Linked DNA regions of Nitrobacter winogradskyi Nb-255. The protein of the gene in region 2 interacts with the protein of the main gene of each other region in a pairwise test. Links are inferred from orthologs where the notes say so. Each region holds a gene or a part of one and is shown on either strand. Other genes may lie near its edges. The genes, in order: NWI_RS12290 and lpdA.

Region 1 (3,417 bases), 2.1 Mb from region 2 along the record:
GGCGGACGGATTGGTGATGCCGCAGATGATGCTGATGAGAGTTGTCTTGCCGGCACCGTTGGGACCGAGCAGCGCGAAGATTTCGCCCCGCTTGATATCGAGGTCGATGCTCTTCAGCGCCATGAAGCCGGACGCGTAAGCCTTCGACAAACCGGAGATGGATATCATGGACGACATGCGAGGCTTGATACGCTGTAAGCGGGTGGAGAGGAACGAGGAGAGAGATGATATCGCGGCGGAATGGCGGGACGATGGAGAATGCAGGTCAACAGATAGGAGCACGGGCGGTGGTTCGCAATTCGGTTACACCCGCGCGACGAAGCTATCGACCACCTTTTTTTCGCCGGCTTTTTCAAAGGTGATGGTCAGCTTGTTGCCATCGATTCGCGCGACTTTCCCGTAGCCGAACTTCTGATGAAAAACACGGTCGCCCAATGAGAAGCCGGAATCCGAGCCGGTGGATCGTGCGATCAACTCTCCTTCGATGACCACCGGCGCGCGCTTCGACTTCGATCGGTTTGCATCGTAGGGCGTTCCGGCCTCATTGAACCCGCCCCGGCCGCGATTGGCCTGCGCGCGTTGCCAGCCTGGAGTCGCATAGCTCGAGCCGAAGGAATCGATGTTGTCGAAACGCGAGGGGCCGTAACCGCCCGTTCCGCCCCAGCCCGATCCACCCTTCGATTCCGTGATCTCCACATTCTCCGCCGGCAACTCGTCGAGAAAGCGGGACGGAATCGTGGTCGACCACGAGCCGTGGATGCGGCGATTGGTGGCGAAGTAAAGTTTCGCGCGACGGCGCGCCCGTGTCAGGCCGACATGCGCGAGGCGGCGCTCTTCTTCCAGGCCGGAGCGTCCCTGCTCGTCCAGCGCCCGCTGATGAGGAAACAGGCCTTCCTCCCAGCCGGGCAGGAAGACGGTATCGAATTCAAGTCCCTTGGCGGAATGCAGTGTCATCACCGAGACGGCATCCTCGTCCGCGCCGCCGTCGCGGTCCATCACCAGGGATATATGCTCGAGAAAGCCTTGCAGGTTTTCGAACTCATCCATCGAGCGTATCAGCTCTTTCAGGTTTTCGAGGCGTCCTGCGGCGTCGGCCGAGCGATCCTTCTGCCACATCTCGGTGTAGCCGCTCTCGTCCAGCACGATCTCGGCAAGCTCGGTATGCCGCATGGCCTCCCGCTGGATACGCCAGCGGTCGAAGCTCTCCAGCAGAGCGCGCAGCGATCCGCGCGCTTTTGGTTTCAACTCGTCGGTTTCGACAACGGCGCGGGCGGCTTCGCTAAGCGGGATCTGACGCTTTCGCGCGATCTCGTGCAGCATCTTGACGGTAGCGTCGCCGAGGCCGCGTTTAGGCACGTTGACGATGCGCTCGAATGCAAGGTCATCGGCCGGCGAGTTGATGAGGCGCAGATAGGCGAGCGCGTCACGGATCTCGGCGCGCTCATAGAAGCGTGGGCCGCCGATGACGCGATAGGGTAGGCCAAGCGTGAGAAAGCGGTCTTCGAACTCGCGCATCTGGAATGAAGCGCGCACCAGAATCGCGATTTCGTTCAGCTTTTCGCCGGCACGCTGGAGCTGCTCGATTTCCTCGCCGATGGCGCGGGCTTCCTCCTCAGAGTCCCAGGAGCCGGTGACGGTGACCTTCTCGCCATCGACATCCTCGGTCCGCAACGTCTTGCCGAGCCGGTCTTCGTTATGCGCGATCAGGTGCGAGGCGGCGGCGAGGATATGGCCGGTCGAGCGATAGTTGCGTTCCAGCCGGATTACCTTGGCGCCGGGAAAATCGTGGTCGAACCGCAGGATGTTATCCACCTCGGCGCCGCGCCAGCCGTAGATCGACTGGTCGTCGTCGCCGACGCAGCAGATGTTTCTGGATCGAGCCGTGCGCGGGTCGGGACCTTCCGCCGCGACGGGAGCGGGAAACAGCGCGTGGGATGACGGCGGCGCTTGGGACAGCAATCTCAGCCATAGATATTGGGCAACGTTGGTGTCCTGATATTCGTCGACAAGGATAAACTTGAAGCGGTTCTGGTATTGTCGCAGCACGTCCGGATGCTCGCGGAACAGCCGGATGTTTTCGAGCAGCAGATCGCCGAAGTCTGCGGCGTTGAGGATTTTCAACCGTGCCTGGTAGGCGGCGTAAAGCTTGCCGCCACGACCGTTGCCGAAGACGGAGGCTTCGCCCGACGGCACCTGCGCGGGCGTCAGTCCGCGGTTCTTCCAGCCGTCGATCAACCCGGCCAGCATCCGCGCGGGCCAGCGCTTGTCGTCGATGTTGTCGGCCTGCAGAAGCTGTTTGAGCAGACGGATCTGGTCGTCGACATCGAGAATCGTGAAGTTGGATTTGAGCTGCACCAGCTCGGCATGAACGCGCAGGATTCGGCCCGCAATGGAATGAAAGGTGCCGAGCCACGGCATGCCTTCGACGGCCTGCCCGAGCATCTGTCCGAGACGATGCTTCATCTCGCGGGCGGCCTTGTTGGTGAAGGTGACCGACAGGATTTCGCCGGAGCGGGCGCGGCCCTGGCTGAGGATATGCGCAATGCGGGTCGTCAGCACGCGGGTCTTGCCTGTGCCCGCGCCGGCCAGCACCAGAACCGGTCCGTCCAGCGTTTCCACGGCCTCGCGCTGCTCCGGATTGAGCCCGCTCAGATATCGTGGCGCTGCCGCGGCTCGCGCACGCGCAGCGATGCCGCCGGCGGCGGGCTGGTGCCCGGAAACGTTGGTATGGATCAGTCTGTTCGGCTCGGTCATGCGAATCGTCTTTCCCTACGATGGCACTGCCTGCCAGCGAAGGGGAGCCCTCTCAGCAAGGATGAAGAAATATATAGGGCGAACGTGCTTCGTAGCGACTTTTTAGCCTCCCGGCCAACAAATCATCGCGTCGCGCTCGATGTTTTGTTCCCCAAAACTGCTTATTTTCCTGATTTTCTTTCGAACACCACCAGCACGGAACCATTGTTCCCGTAACGGATTGATTTTTCAGTCAACGCGCAAAGCGCGCCGAAAATGGAGACCAAAATCATGTTGAACTGGGTGGTGACGTTCCTGGTTATTGCATTGATCGCCGGCGTTCTGGGCTTTGGAGGGATCGCGGGCGCCTCCTTCGAAATCGCCAAGATCATCTTCTTCATTGCTCTCATCCTGTTTGTGATCTCGGCGGTGGTCGGCTTTTTGCGCGGACGGAACCGCGTGTAGCGGGTAAGGAAATATCCGAGGGCATGGCGATCTGCTTCCCCGTGCCCTCGGGCCTGCAAGACGGTGCTGCACCTTCGACGATAGCTTGGAAATAACCACGGCTGGAATTCTTCTACAGCGGGCGGCGGATAAACGGGTCGCTTTCTCTCATCGGAATCCATCATTACGGATTTGTCTGTCCGTCGTCAGATGAATTGAGACTGTTCCGGGGTCACGGGA
Region 2 (3,255 bases):
CGCCAAAGACGCTGGAAGCCTATGCGCGCGATGTCAGGCAATGCCTGATGTTTCTCGGCCAGCACTGGAGCGAGCAGGTGACGCTGGAGGGTTTCGTCGCGCTCGAACCCGCCGATATCCGGTCCTTCATGGCCGCGCGACGCGCCGACGACATCGGCGGCCGGTCGCTAATGCGTTCGCTGGCTGGCTTGCGCTCGTTCGCGCGGTTTCTGGAACGGGAAGGGCTCGGCAAGGTCGGCGCGCTCGGCGCGATCCGCGCGCCGAAGGTCGGCAAGAGCGTCCCGAAACCGATCCATATGAGCGCGGCGAAGCGATTTGCCGACGCGTCCGAGCGCGCGGGCGAGGATCGGGAGCCATGGATCTGGGCGCGCGACGCCGCGGTGATGGCGCTGTTGTACGGATCCGGCCTGCGCATTTCCGAAGCGCTCGGCTTGAAGCGCCGCGATGTGCCGCCGCCCGGCGCAGGCGACGTGCTGGTTGTCACCGGGAAGGGCAACAAGACGCGGATGGTGCCGGTGCTGCAGAACGTGCTGGCGCTCATCCATGAGTATGTGGCGATGTGCCCGCATTCGCTGCCGCCGGAAGGGCCGATCTTTGTCGGTGCGCGCGGCGGCCCGCTCAGGGCGCGCATCATCCAGCTTGTGATGGCGCGGATGCGCGGCGCGCTCGGTCTGCCAGACAGCGCAACGCCCCATGCGCTGCGCCATTCATTCGCGACGCATCTCTTGAGCCGCGGCGGCGACCTGCGCGCGATTCAGGAACTGCTCGGCCACGCGTCACTCTCGACCACGCAGATCTACACCGGCATCGACAGCGAGCGGCTGCTGGACGTCTACCGAACGGCGCATCCTCGCGCCTGACCTATAGCGTTTTCGAGCGAAGTGGATACCGGTTCGCGTGAAGAAAACGCGTCAAATCAAGATTATAGAGCCTCGCTTCTGATTCCATCAGAAGCGAAAAGGCTCTAGGATCGCAGAGCGGAAGCTTGCCGTCCTCGCAGTCTCACATGTGAATGGCGCGTTTTCCAACGGCGAGGGCGGCTTCCTTGATCGCTTCCGATCGCGTCGGGTGCGCGTGGCAGGTGCGCGCGAGATCTTCCGCCGAGCCGCCGAATTCCATCAGCACACAGGCTTCATGGATCAGTTCGCCGGCCTCGCGACCGATGATGTGAACGCCGAGCACGCGGTCGGTTTTCGCGTCCGCCAGAATCTTCACGAAACCGTCTGTCGTCTGATTGACCTTGGAGCGGCCATTCGCTGTGAACGGAAACTTGCCGACGGCATAGGCCGTGCCGGCCTGCTTCAGTTCCTCCTCGGTCTTGCCGACCGATGACACCTCTGGCGTTGTGTAGATCACGCCGGGGATCACGTCATAGTTCACATGGCCGGCCTGGCCTGCGAGGATCTCCGCGCACGCCACGCCCTCGTCCGCGGCCTTGTGGGCAAGCATCGGTCCCCGGACGACATCGCCGATGGCGTAAATGCCCTTCACGCTGGTCGCGAAATGTTTGTCGATCTCCACGCGGCCGCGGTCATCGAGCGCGACGCCTGCTTCCTTGAGACCGAGGCCATTGGTATAGGGCGCGCGGCCGATCGCGACCAGCACTACATCGGCTTCGATCGTCTCGGCTGCGCCGCCCGCTGCGGGCTCGATCCGAGCCGACAGCGTCTTGCCTGATGTATCGACGCCGGTGACCTTGGCTCCGAGCTTGAATGCAAAGCCCTGCTTTTCGAGAATGCGCTGAAATTGCTTCGCGATCTCGCCGTCCATGCCGGGCAGGATACGGTCGAGAAATTCCACCACCGTGACCTGCGCGCCGAGGCGGCGCCACACCGAGCCGAGTTCGAGCCCGATCACGCCCGCTCCGACGACCAGAAGTTTTTCAGGCACCTTGTCGAGCGACAGCGCACCGGTCGACGACACGATACGCTTCTCGTCGATCTCGACTCCCTTGAGTTTCGCGGCATCGGAGCCGGTGGCGATCACGATGTTCTTCGTTTCGGCCGTCTGTATCTTGCCGTCCTTCCCGGTGACCTCGACCTGGCCGGCTGCGACGACGCGGCCGGCGCCCCGCAGCACGTCGATCTTGTTCTTCTTCATCAGGTACTCGACGCCCTTGACGTTGCCGTCGATACCCTGCTGCTTGAAGTCCATCATCGCGGACAGATCTAGCTTCGGCGCGCTGACGCCGATGCCCATTCTTGCGAACGAATGTCCTGCTTCCTGGAACGCCTCGGAGGCGTGCAGCAGCGCCTTCGACGGCATGCAGCCGACATTGAGGCAGGTGCCGCCGAGCGTCGGGTTCTTCTCGACGACGGCGACTTTCATGCCGAGCTGCGCCGCGCGAACCGCGCAGACGTAGCCGCCGGGACCGGTGCCGATAATGATGAGGTCGTATGTCGTCATGAGTGCCTGCTCAGCCTGCCTCGTCCTGCCCGGGAATCAATTTTGCGCGCTGCTCGAAGAGCAATCCTCCGACCAGCCGGTTGAGTTCGTCGGGATCGGCTCCGTCCTTGATCAGCTTAGCTCTCAAAGCGTGAGCCTTGTCGAGGTTGCCAAGCTTTTTCTCGATTATCGATTGATGCTTTTCTTCAGCGCTTGCCTTCTCCTGATCGGCCCTCGCCCGTCGCCTGTGGTTGTCGTGGTAGAACAGCGTTCGTGACAGAACCCAGTCCGCGGACTTCTTCGAGATGTTCTTGAAGTCTCCCAGAACATCCAGCGGATTCTCATAGCTAATGGTTTTGATCTCGCCGCCATACTCGGAGAGGTACATCCCTGCGGCGGACGAGCCATGCTCGAAGCTCAAGCAAGCCAGATAAACCAGCTCCAGAATGACGGCATTCAACTCCAGATCGATGGCGGTCAAATGACCGAGCTCGGCGGTTCTGATATTGGACTTCAGCAGGATTTGCGTCATGTGGTTGCCTTATAGCGTTTTCGAGCGAAGCATGTCCTCGGGCCTGACCCGAGGATGGATGACCTGTTCGCGTGAAGAAAACGCGCCAAACATAATCCAGAGCCTCGCTTCTGATTAAACGAGAAGCGAACATGCTCTAGCTTGAATTACAGATCCAGCACCAGCCGTGCCGGATCTTCGAGCGATTCCTTGACGCGCACAAGGAAGGTGACGGCCTCCTTGCCGTCGATGACGCGGTGATCATAAGAGAGAGCGAGATACATCATCGGCCGGATTTCCACCTTGCCGCCGATCGCCACCGGCCGTTCCTGAATCTTGTGCATGCCGAGAATGCCGGC

Evidence for each region.
Region 1: the proteins of lpdA (region 2) and NWI_RS12290 interact in binary tests that used the Escherichia coli proteins (3 or more experiments, as listed by UniProt). The link is inferred for Nitrobacter winogradskyi Nb-255 from one-to-one orthologs.

Annotation. Positions count from the first base shown.
Region 1 is NC_007406.1:2,578,875-2,582,291, reverse strand. The notes cover bases 30-3,128. They hold NWI_RS12290 (ATP-dependent helicase), read right to left. Parts: upstream 2,755-3,128; coding sequence 304-2,754; downstream 30-303. Other genes in these bases: NWI_RS12285 (DUF1328 domain-containing protein), read left to right, coding at 3,025-3,128; NWI_RS12295 (ABC transporter ATP-binding protein), read right to left, coding at 30-177. In the rest of the region: more of NWI_RS12295, read right to left, coding at 1-29; more of NWI_RS12285, read left to right, coding at 3,129-3,198. UniProt on the Escherichia coli protein: A helicase with DNA-dependent ATPase activity. Unwinds DNA duplexes with 3'-5' polarity. Translocates on single-stranded DNA with 3'-5' polarity. Initiates unwinding more efficiently from a nicked substrate than double-stranded DNA.
Region 2 is NC_007406.1:477,471-480,725, reverse strand. Bases 205-3,141 are described here. They hold lpdA (dihydrolipoyl dehydrogenase), read right to left. Parts: upstream 2,407-3,141; coding sequence 1,003-2,406; downstream 205-1,002. Other genes in these bases: odhB (2-oxoglutarate dehydrogenase complex dihydrolipoyllysine-residue succinyltransferase), read right to left, coding at 3,064-3,141; NWI_RS02195 (hypothetical protein), read right to left, coding at 2,417-2,917; NWI_RS02205 (tyrosine recombinase XerC), read left to right, coding at 205-860. Also shown: more of NWI_RS02205, read left to right, coding at 1-204; more of odhB, read right to left, coding at 3,142-3,255. UniProt on the Escherichia coli protein: Lipoamide dehydrogenase is a component of the glycine cleavage system as well as of the alpha-ketoacid dehydrogenase complexes.